2 regions of the Streptomyces sp. NPDC060028 genome follow, and region 2 is predicted to be linked to the other one. Evidence: riboswitches for the same ligand, from Rfam matches in the RefSeq annotation. Region 2 holds a riboswitch; the other holds the start of a gene.

What was found. A riboswitch is a leader RNA that binds a small molecule or an ion and turns the genes downstream of it on or off. The one in region 2 is predicted to bind glycine.
Region 1: it holds a riboswitch for glycine, as region 2 does, so the genes downstream of both, gcvT (glycine cleavage system aminomethyltransferase GcvT) here and gcvP (aminomethyl-transferring glycine dehydrogenase) in region 2, are expected to answer to the same signal.

The regions. Positions count from the first base shown of each region.
Region 1 covers NZ_JBHWVJ010000024.1:70,155-75,923, forward strand. Annotated here, with positions in the region: gene ACFWBF_RS14740 (ABC transporter permease) at 44-1,039, opposite strand; gene ACFWBF_RS14745 (enhanced serine sensitivity protein SseB C-terminal domain-containing protein) at 1,452-2,192, opposite strand; gene ACFWBF_RS14750 (enhanced serine sensitivity protein SseB) at 2,278-3,015, opposite strand; gene ACFWBF_RS14755 (AAA family ATPase) at 3,121-3,819, opposite strand; glycine riboswitch at 3,956-4,059, shown strand; gene gcvT (glycine cleavage system aminomethyltransferase GcvT) at 4,238-5,353, shown strand; gene gcvH (glycine cleavage system protein GcvH) at 5,454-5,769, shown strand, end outside.
Region 2 covers NZ_JBHWVJ010000079.1:8,069-13,837, reverse strand. Annotated here, with positions in the region: gene gcvP (aminomethyl-transferring glycine dehydrogenase) at 1-2,850, opposite strand, end outside; glycine riboswitch at 3,047-3,145, opposite strand; gene ACFWBF_RS29560 (PRC-barrel domain-containing protein) at 3,259-3,627, shown strand; gene ACFWBF_RS29555 (DNA polymerase IV) at 3,624-5,078, opposite strand; gene ACFWBF_RS29550 (MerR family transcriptional regulator) at 5,133-5,769, opposite strand, start outside.

The DNA of each region.
Region 1 (5,769 bases), on a different contig from region 2:
CACCTGCGGCTGAAAGCCGGGTTCCTGGTTTGCCCTGCGGTGGCTAGCGTGAGCCCTTCGGGTCGAGGGCGTCACGGACGCCGTCGCCGAAGAGGTTGAAGGCCAGCACGGTGATGAAGATCGCTACGCCGGGGAAGATCATGAAGAGCGGATCGTCCTCGTAGGTCCGCACGGCCGTGGAGAGGGTCTCTCCCCAGGACGGCGTGGGCGGCTTGACGCCGACTCCGAGGAAGCTCAGGGCGGCCTCGGTCAGCACGTTGGTGGGGATCATCAGCGTCGAGTAGACGGTGATGGGCGCCACCAGGTTCGGGAGCAGTTCGCGGAAGAGGATGTACATGCGGCCGGCACCGAGGCTCCGCGCGGCTTCCACGTATTCGCGCTCGCGCAGCGACAGGGTCTGTCCTCGGACGATGCGGCCGATGTACGGCCAGCCGAAGAATCCGATGACGAGCACCAGGACCGCGATGCGCAGACCCGATCCCTCGAATCCCCACAGCTTTCCGGGGACGACGGAGATCAGCGCGATGATGAACAGCAGCTGCGGGAAGGCCAGCAGCAGGTCCATGACGCGGCTGATCGCCGCGTCGACCCAGCCGCCGAAGTAACCGGCGACGATGCCGAAGAAGGTGCCCAGCGAGACCGCCACGAAGGCGGAGAGGAAGGCCACCAGCAGGGAGATGCGGGCCCCGTAGACGATGCGGCTGAAAACGTCGCGTCCGTTGACCGGCTCGACGCCCAGCGGGAAGTCCCCGCTCATGCCGCCCCAGTCACCGGACGGAAGGCCGAGCAGCGGGTCCAGCAGGTCCTCGTGCAGCTCCTCCGGCGGGTGTCCGAAGGCCTTGACGATCAGCGGCGCGAAGAGGGCGACGAGGATCAGCAGGAGCACGATGACACCGCCGGCCAGGGCGACCTTGTCGCGCTTGAGGCGCGTCCAGGCGATCTTCCAGGGCGAACGCCCTTCGATCGCCTTCTGCGGAGATTCGGGGGCGGCCACGGCCGCGGGCTCGGCCGCGCTGGTGTCGTGCAGTGGTGCCGTCATCGTGGTGGGGACCCCTCTCGGCCGACGGTGGCCGGCCCATGCCCGCCGCTGTGGCGGCTTGGTTCAATCGGCGTCGCGATGGTGCGAATGACGCGAAATGCGCCTGAAGTGCATGTGACGAGCCGGTGATTGCGGGATTGACCGGCCTTCGGTGGGGGGAGTCTTCAACGGCCTCTCGATCGCCCGCCAGACCTGCCGGTGATGTGATGCGCAACCGTGATCTCCGCCTGCACCTTCCGTTATCCGAACGGCCGGTGCTGGTCAGCGGTGAAAGAGGGACCGTATGGCGCGGAACGGACATCGGGCCCAAGTGCCATTTCCGGGCCACTATTTGGGCGGAATCGACGGACAGGCCGAAGGCCGCACCGGAGGGGACCGGTACGGCCTTCGGACGTGATGTCTTGACATGCGGTCAGTAGGACGGGGCCTGGCCCTCGCGGTCGTAGAACGGCCGCGTCTGCGCGCGCAGCCACATCGCCACGGGGTCGTGCTCGTCCGCCAGCGCCACCGTGCACACCGGCACTCCCTCGGGCACCGCGCCGACCGACTGGCGCATCATCTCCCGTACGGACTCCAGCGCGGGCGCGGAGGCGTCGTACAGGTCGAGCCCCACCGCGAGGTACGGGGAGCCCAGCGCGGGCTGCACCCAGGCGCGCCGCAGCGAGCGCACGGCGGGTGTGCGGTGCGCGTGCTGGGTGAGCAGGCCGTAGAACTGCGGGAGCTCGATGGCGGGCTCGGACAGCCGCAGCGGTCCGGCCGGCATCCGGTCCAGGCCGGTCGCGATCCGGCGCAGGTCGGCCCACGGGATGCCGACGCCGCCGCCCTGGGCGTGCGGATTGAGCCACAGGCCCCAGCGGTCGGGGTAGAGGGCGCGGGCGATGTCCCGGCCGGTGACCACCTCGTAGCCGCGGTTCCAGCCGCTGGCGGCCAGCTCCTGCGGGGAGGTCACGCAGGGCGCGTAACCCAGGCCCTCGACCTCCATGCCCGCGTACTGGGCGTCCGGGGAACCCGGCTGCCCCTGCCAGAGCAGCATCCACAGCCGGCCCTCGGCGAGGGCGTGCAGCATTGACTCGTAGCTCTCATAGCGCCCGGGAGTCACCTGGCGCAGCATGTGCTCGACCTGCCCGGCCGCGGCCGTGCCTGACGCACTCACCCGGTACCCCCCTCTTCGTCCGCCCGTCGTCCACGCGTGCCCAGGCCACGCGTGCGGCCAGGAGATGTAACCAGCTTAATCGGGTCTACGGCAGGTAGAAGGGGCGTACGCGCGTAACGATGAAGTCGGTGACGGGGTCCTGGACCGCGTCCAGGAGGATCAACTGCACGGGCCAGGGCGCCGGAACCCGGGTCAGGGCCCGGCCCAGCGCCTCCATCGGGGCGTTTCGCATCTCGGGCTCCCATCCCACCAGCTGGACGCCGACGTAGAGCTCGGGCGCGCCGCCCTCGACGCTGGCGAGGCAGCGGGACGCGGAGGCGACCACGCCGGTGGCGCGGAACTCCTCGGCGGCGGCGGCCAGGAAGTCGACCGGGTCCTCCTGCCAGTCGGGCTCGTAGAGCCGCACCCGGCCGCCGGTGGCGGCGCCGTCGAGGGGAGAACGGCCGGTGCGGCAGAGTTCCGCGACGGCGGGCGGGGGCAGGGGGACGCCGACCGCGCCCTCGGGGTTCACGGCGATGCCGAGCTGCGGGGGCAGGCCGCGGGCGAACTCGACGGCCGGGGCGACCGCGAAGGCCATGGCGGGGCCGGCGCAGGCGCGGAACTGTGCCTCGGAGCTGTAGACCGGGACGTACGCCGCGCCGGCGATCTCCATGGTCGGGAGGGTGAGGGCGGCGCGCTCGGGCCCGCCGCCGTCGGGCAGCGGGACCCATACGTGGCTGCGCCCCAGTACCTCCAGGATCCGGGCTCCGGCATCGGCCTGCCCCAGCGCCGCGCCGAGCACGTGCTCCAGCTCATTTCCCGGCCAGCCGCCGCCGCTCTGCATGTGCGTGTGCCCTTCGGTTGGGTCCCGGTGTGTCGTCGCCCCGAGGCTATCGGCCCCGGCCCGGCCCCCGCGGCCCGGCCTCGCCCCGGGGCTCCGAGGCGGAGATCAGCCGTGGAAGGCGATGCGGGTCACCGCGGCGGCCGAGCGGCGGTCCAGGAGCACCACCGAGGCGCAGCCGGGCGGGAGGTGGCCGGCTTCCGCGTCGCTCAGCAGCCGCGCCACCGCGCCGCGGTGGCGGGCGAAGGCGTACGCCGAGACGCCCCGGCCCCGCGCGGCCTGGCCGGACAGCGCCTCCTGCGCGGTGGTGTCCAGCAGCAGCAGGTGCAGCGCCCGGCCCCGGCGCCGCGCGGCCGCCGCGAGCAGGCCCCGTACCCAGCTCTGCGTACCGCAGTCGTGGACGACGACCGAGGCACCGGAGCGCAGGGTCCGCCACAGGCCGCGGTAGTGGGCGACGCGGACCAGCGGCCGGTAGACGGCGTACGGCAGCGCCCCCGGCATCCGCCGCTCCCAGCGCTCGCGGGTGTCCTGGGAGTCGATCGCCCCGCCCTCGGCCGCCGCCCGCTTGATCAGTGTGCTCTTGCCGCCGCCCGGCAGTCCGGACACCACCACGATGTCCCCCTCGGCGAAGCCGAGCCGCTGCGGGCCGCGCACCCCCGGACCGCGCAGGTCCCGTACCGGCCCGCGGGCGGCCTCGCGCACGCGTCCGCGCTGCGCCGGCACCCCCGCCACGGACCCCGTCGCCGCCAGCGCTCCGAATCTCCGCACAGTGCTCGCCTCCCCCGAATCGGGCTCCTGGGAGCCCATGCCCACTGAGTGTAAAGAGACGGTAATCCGGCAGCCCCGGTTCCGGTCCGTACGCTCTTTCGACCCCCCACGCCCAATCCCCGCCGCACCGTGCAATGATGTGCGCCATCTGGACACCAACTGCATACCGGCCGCTTGAATCCGCGCGGGAGAGTCCCGGCACGCCGCAAGGCCGTGTCCGGGCGCCGAAGGAGCAAGTACCTCCCTTGAATCTCTCAGGCCCCGTACCGCGTGGATGAGGCAGATCTGAAAAGCGAGCCGCGCCACCCGTCTCCGTGACACCGGCGTGCGCTCCACCCAAGGTGCAAGTCGACGATCCCCCGGCATCCGGGGCTCTCGGCGAACCTCTCAGGTTCCGATGACAGATGGGGAGGATCCTCCTCGTCATGTCATGCCCTGGGACCCGGGAGCCACACCCATGAGCACTGCCCCCCGCCTGACCGCCCTCGATGCGCTGCACCGTTCCCTCGGTGCGACCATGACCGACTTCGCGGGCTGGGACATGCCCCTGCGGTACGCGAGCGAGCGCGACGAGCACAACGCCGTCCGCACCAAGGCCGGTCTGTTCGACCTCTCCCACATGGGCGAGATCACCCTGACCGGCCCGGAGGCCGTCAAGGCCCTGGACCACGCGCTGGTCGGCAACATCTCCACCGTCGGCGTCGGCCGCGCCCGCTACACGCACATCTGCCAGGAGGACGGCGGGATCGTCGACGACCTGATCGTCTACCGCCTGGGCGAGACCGAGTACATGGTCGTCGCCAACGCCTCCAACGCCCAGGTCGTCCTCGACGCCCTCACCGAGCGCGCCGCCGGCTTCGACACCGAGGTCCGCGACGACCGCGACGCGTACGCCCTGCTCGCCGTCCAGGGCCCCGAGTCCCCCGGCATCCTGGCGTCCCTGACCGACGCCGACCTGGACGGGCTGAAGTACTACGCCGGCCTGCCGGGCACCGTCGCGGGCGTGCCCGCGCTGATCGCGCGTACGGGCTACACCGGCGAGGACGGCTTCGAGCTGTTCGTCTCCCCCGAGCACGCCGTGGAGCTGTGGCAGGCGCTGACCAAGGCCGGCGAGGGCGTCGGCCTGGTCCCGGCCGGCCTGTCCTGCCGCGACACCCTGCGCCTGGAAGCGGGCATGCCGCTGTACGGGCACGAGCTGACCACCTCCCTCACCCCGTTCGACGCGGGCCTGGGCCGGGTCGTGAAGTTCGAGAAGGAGGGCGACTTCGTGGGCCGCGCCGCCCTGGAGGCCGCCGCCGAGCGGGCCGCCACCAACCCGCCGCGCAAGCTGGTCGGTCTGATCGCCGAGGGCCGCCGCGTCCCGCGCGCCGGCTTCCCGGTCGTGGCCGGCGGCCAGGTCATCGGCGAGGTCACCTCGGGCGCCCCGTCCCCGACGCTGGGCAAGCCGATCGCGATGGCGTACGTCGACGCGGCACACGCCGCGCCCGGCACCTCCGGCGTCGGCGTGGACATTCGCGGTACGCATGAGCCGTACGAGGTCGTGGCCCTGCCGTTCTACAAGCGGCAGAAGTAGCCCGTACGCGGCGCTGCCGCACGGGTACCCCGTGCAGCGCCGTCTCAGTACCCAAGACCACCGTTCGTATCCACTCCCCCGCATCCAGGAGAATCAGGTCATGAGCAACCCCCAGCAGCTGCGTTTCAGCAAGGAGCACGAGTGGCTCTCGGGCGCCGTGGACGGCGTCTCGACCGTCGGCATCACGGAGTTCGCGGCCAACGCGCTCGGTGACGTCGTCTACGCCCAGCTCCCCGAGGTCGGCGACACGGTGACCGCGGGCGAGACCTGCGGCGAGCTGGAGTCGACCAAGTCGGTCAGCGACCTGTACTCCCCCGTCACCGGTGAGGTCGTCGAGGCCAACCAGGACGTCGTGGACGACCCGTCGCTGGTGAACTCGGCTCCGTTCGAGGGCGGCTGGCTCTTCAAGGTGCGCG
Region 2 (5,769 bases):
GACCAGGTTGCGGTCACCGAAGGCGCCGTCGATCCGGCGCACCGGCGGCCAGTACTTCTCCGCGGCCGACACCCCACCGGGGAAGACGGCCTCGTCGCGGGTGTACGGGTGGTTCCACTCGCCGCCCAGCGCCGCCGCCGTGTGCGGGGAGTTGGCCAGCGGGTTGTCGTCCACCGGCCACTCGCCGGCCGCGACCCGCTCGATCTCGCCGCGGATGGCGATCATCGCGTCGCAGAAGCGGTCGATCTCGGCGAGGTCCTCGGACTCCGTCGGCTCGATCATCAGGGTGCCGGCCACCGGGAAGGACATCGTCGGCGCGTGGAAGCCGTAGTCGATCAGGCGCTTGGCGATGTCGTCCACGCTGACACCCGTCTCCTTCGACAGCGGGCGCAGGTCGATGATGCACTCGTGCGCGACCAGGTCGCCCGGACCGGTGTAGAGCACCGGGTAGTGCGGCTCCAGGCGCTTGGCGATGTAGTTCGCACCGAGCACGGCCACCTGGGTGGCGCGCTTGAGGCCCTCGCCACCCATCAGGCGTACGTACGACCAGGAGATCGGCAGGATGCCGGCCGAACCCCACGGCGCGGCCGAGATCGGACCGACGCCCGTCTCGGGGCCGGCGGTCGGCTGCAGCGGGTGGTTCGGCAGGTACGGGGCCAGGTGCGCCCGGACGCCGACCGGGCCGACGCCCGGACCGCCGCCGCCGTGCGGGATGCAGAAGGTCTTGTGCAGGTTCAGGTGCGAGACGTCGCCGCCGAAGTGACCCGGCTTGGCCAGGCCCACCAGGGCATTGAGGTTGGCGCCGTCCACGTAGACCTGGCCGCCGGCCTCGTGCACCTGGGCGCAGATGTCGGCGACGTGCTCCTCGAACACACCGTGGGTCGAGGGGTAGGTGATCATCAGCACGGCGAGCTCGTCGCGGTACTGCTCGATCTTGGCGCGCAGGTCGGCCGCGTCCACCTCGCCGTCGTCGGCGGTCTTGACGACGACGACCTTCATGCCGGCCATCACGGCGCTGGCGGCGTTGGTGCCGTGCGCGGAGGACGGGATGAGGCAGATGGTGCGCTGCTCGTCGCCGTTCGCACGGTGGTACGCGCGGACCGCGAGCAGACCGGCGAGCTCACCCTGGGAGCCGGCGTTCGGCTGGATGGAGACCTTGTCGTAGCCGGTGACCTCGCAGAGACGTTCCTCCAGCTCGGTGATGAGCGTGAGGTACCCCTCGGCCTGGTCCACCGGGGCGAACGGGTGCAGCTGGCCGAATTCGGGCCAGGTGACCGGCTCCATCTCAGTGGTCGCGTTGAGCTTCATGGTGCAGGAGCCCAGCGGGATCATGCCGCGGTCCAGCGCGTAGTCCTTGTCCGAGAGCTTGCGCAGGTAGCGCAGCATCGCGGTCTCGGAACGGTGCTGGTGGAAGACCGGGTGCGTCAGGTACGCGTCCGAGCGCAGCAGCCCCTCGGGCAGCGCGTCGGCGGTGGCCCCGTCGAGCGCCTCGATGTCGGCGGTGACTCCGAAGGAGGCCCAGACGGCCTCGATGTCGGCGCGCAGGGTCGTTTCGTCACAGGAGACGGAGACGAGGTCGGCGTCGACCTGGTACAGGTTGACCCCGCCCTCGCGGGCGGCGGCGACGACCTCGGCCGCGCGGCCCGGCACCCGGGCGGTGATCGTGTCGAAGTACGCGCCGTGCACGACCTCGACCCCGCCCGCGGTCAGACCGGCGGCGAGCAGGGCTGCGTAGCGGTGGGTGCGGCGGGCGATCGTCCGCAGCCCGTCCGGCCCGTGGTAGACGGCGTACATGCCGGCCATGACGGCGAGCAGCACCTGGGCGGTACAGATGTTGCTGGTGGCCTTCTCGCGGCGGATGTGCTGCTCACGGGTCTGCAGGGCCAGGCGGTAGGCCTTGTTGCCGTCCGCGTCCACCGAGACGCCGACGAGGCGGCCGGGCAGCGAGCGGGCGTGCTTGGCCTGGACGGCCATGTAGCCGGCGTGCGGACCGCCGAAGCCCATCGGCACACCGAAGCGCTGCGTGGTGCCGACGGCGATGTCCGCGCCCAGCTCACCGGGGGAGGTCAGCAGGGTCAGGGCGAGCAGGTCGGCCGAGACGGTGACGATGGCACCGAGCTCGTGCGCCTGGTCGATGACCGGCTTGATCTCCCGCACGGCGCCGGAGGCGCCCGGGTACTGGAGCAGTACGCCGAACACACCGCGCTCGGCGATCTCCGCGGGGATGCCCTCGGACAGGTCGGCGACGACGATCTCGACCCCGACCGGCTCGGCGCGGGTCTCGATCACGGCGATGGTCTGCGGCAGCGCATCGGCGTCGATCAGGAAGACGCCGTCCTTGACCTTGCCCACGCGACGGGCCAGGGACATGGCCTCGGCGGCCGCGGTGCCCTCGTCGAGCAGCGAGGCGCCGGAGGTCGGCAGACCGGTCAGGTCGGCGACGACGGTCTGGAAGTTCAGCAGCGCCTCGAGGCGGCCCTGCGAGATCTCGGGCTGGTACGGCGTGTACGCGGTGTACCAGGCCGGGTTCTCCATCACGTTGCGCAGGATCACCGGCGGCGTGAAGGTGCCGTAGTAGCCCAGGCCGATCATCGGGGAGAGGACCTGGTTCCGGTCGGCGAGGAGCCGCAGCTCGGCCAGCACCTCGGCCTCGGTGCGCGCCTCGGGCAGGTTCAGCGCGGCAGCGGTCTTGATCACATCCGGTACCGCGGCGGCGGTCAGTTCGTCCAGGGAGCCGTAGCCCACCTGGGCGAGCATCTTCGCCTGCGCCTCGGCATCCGGGCCGATGTGGCGCTGCTCGAAGGGGATGCCTCGCTCCAGCTGGGAGAGCGGAATGCGGTTGGCGGTCATGTACGGAGGCCTCCTGGTCGTACGACCTGCGAGGGGCACCACGGCGCGGGCACCCGGACGGCCTCCCCCTCTGTCATCTCAACCTGAGAGCTTCACCGGAGTCGCGGGCAGGCCCGTGAGCTCCGGCTTTCACCGTCGGTGAGGAGGGGAACCGGCACTGCGCGCCCGGTACCCGCCCCTGCTTTCCAGAGTGGCCTCGTCACGTGCGGTACGTATGCCTGAGAGATTCCGGGGAGGATTTGCTCCTTCGGCGCCTCCGTCACGTTCACTCGGAGGACTCTCCCGCACAGGGTCAACAGCCGTCACCCAGCCTACCAGCGAGGATCTGGGCACTCCCTCGAGTGGCCCCCTCTCCGGAAATGCACTTTTGTAGTCATTACGGAGGAGTTGCGACCATATGGAGGGACCGTGCAGACCGACATCGATCCGCGCAGCCTGATCGGCCGCAAGGCGTTCGACCGCAATGGGACCAAGATCGGCACCATCGACGAGGTCTACCTCGACGATGCCACGGGAGTTCCGGAATGGGCCGCCGTCCGGACCGGCCTGTTCAGCCGGGACGCCTTCGTCCCCCTGGAACCGAGCGAGCTGGTGGGCGACACCCTGCGGGTGCCCTTCGAGCGCTCGCTCATCCGCGACGCCCCGGACTTCGGCGTCGGCCGCCACCTCTCGCCCGAACAGGAGCTGCAGCTCTACCACCACTACGGCCTGGACATCGCCGTCCCCTCCGACTTCCAGCGCGACTTCGGGCGCCTGGCGGGCGAGGACACCCCTTAGGGATCACACGACTCCCCGACCAGGGGCAGCGGATCGGACGGCTCCAGCTCGGGGTCGTCCACCAGGAACGTCCGCACCCGGCCCGGCTGCGACCCGGGCCGCTCGAACCGCACGGTCACCCGCCCGACCCCGCTCCCCTGCACCCACCCGGGCCCGTACACCGCGTGCAGTACGTCGCTCCCGGCCGCCCAGCGGCGCTCGGGAGCGGGCTCGGGGTCCGCGGGCCCCGGAGTCTCACCCGGGCCCTCACCCGGCCCGATGCCCGGCCCGATGCCCGGCCCGGTGCCACCGCCGTCGGCAGCGTCGTTCACCCCACCGGCCGCACCGGCCCCGAGCGTCCCACCGGCCTCGTCCTCCCCGTCGGCCACGGCGACCAGCGACGCGGCCTGGGCGAAGAGGTCCTCCTGCGTGTAGTCGGCCAGCCCCGTCACCCCAACCCCCAGCAGCCGCACCCCGCCCGTGGTGTCCACCGACTCCAGCAGCCGCGCTGCCGCCTCCCGCACCACCGCCGGGTCGTCCGTCGGCCCGCGCAGCGTCTCCGACCGGGTCAGCGTCGAGAAGTCGTAGCGGCGCACCTTCAGCACGATCGTGCGCCCCGAGTGCCCTGACTCCCGCAGCCGCCGCACACACCGGTCGGCGAGCCGCTGCACCTCGCCCCGGATCCGCACCCGGTCGTGGATGTCCACGTCGAAGGTGTCCTCGACCGACACCGATTTCGCATCGCGCTCGGCCACCACCGGCCGCTCGTCCAGCCCCAGCGCCATCCGGTACAGCCCGACCCCGTGCGAGCGCCCCACCATCCGGACCAGCTCGTCCTCACCCGCCTCGGCGAGCTCTCCCACCGTCGTGATCCCGGCCCGCCGCAGGTGCTCCCCCGTGGCCGGCCCGACCCCGGGCAGGGTCCGTACCGACATCGGCGCCAGCAGCTCGCGCTCCGTGCCCACCTCGATCAGCAGCAGACCGTTCGGCTTGGCCTCCTCCGAGGCCACCTTGGCCAGCATCTTGGAGCCGGCCAGCCCCACCGACCCGCTGAGCCCGGTCGCGGCCCGGATGTCCGCCCTGAGCCGCTCACCGACGACCCGCGCGCCCTGGGCGTCGAAGGCGACCCCGCCGGCCTCCAGGTCCACGAAGGCCTCGTCCAGGCTGAGCGGCTCCACCAGCGGCGACAGCTCCCGCAGCAGGGCCATGACCACGTCGCTGACCGCCCGGTACAGGCTGAAGCGCGGGATCAGATAGGCGCCGTTCGGGCACAGCCTGCGCGCCTGGGCCGTCGGCATCGCCGAGTGCACCCCGAAGCGCCTGGCCTCGTACGAGGCGGTCGCGACGACCCCGCGCGGCCCGAGCCCGCCGACGATGACGGCCTTGCCGCGCAGGCTCGGCTTCGCCGCCTGCTCCACGGCGGCGTAGAAGGCGTCCATGTCCAGGTGCAGGATCGTCGGGGCGGCTCTCACAGCACCGATGCTGCACTACGCCACTGACAATCCGGGGGCGGGACCCGGTCCGCCTCAGACGGCCCGGTTGCGGCGCGCGGCGAGCTCGTCGGCCGGGTTGTGCCCGACCACCGTCTCGCCGGTGTCCACGCGCTCCCCGTGGAGCTGCGAGAGGGCATTCTCGACGTCCCGCCAGACCACGCCGACGGCGATGCCGAAGATTCCCTGCCCGCCCTGGAGCAGGGTCACCACCTGGTCCGGCGAGGTGCACTCGTACACGGTGGCGCCGTCGCTCATCAACGTCATGCGCTCAAGGTCCGAGAAACCGCGGTCGCGCAGGTGCTGCACGGCGGCGCGGATGTTCTGCAGCGCCACCCCGGTGTCCAGGAAACGCTTGACGATCTTGAGGACGACGACGTCCCGGAAGCTGTACAGCCGCTGTGTGCCCGACCCGTACGCGGGACGCACACTGGGCTCCACCAGCCCGGTCCGCGCCCAGTAGTCCAGCTGCCGGTACGTGATGCCGGCCGCGGCGCACGCCGTAGGCCCCCGGTACCCCACCTGCTCGGGCGCCGGCTCGCCGCCCAGCGGTCCGACCGGCGTCGACTCCGGCTGACGGCGCGCGGAGCCCACCGCACCGCCGTGCAGCGGGTACGGTCCACCGTCACTCCGTGCGGGGGTGCCCCCGGTCGTACCGTCGCCCGTGATCCTC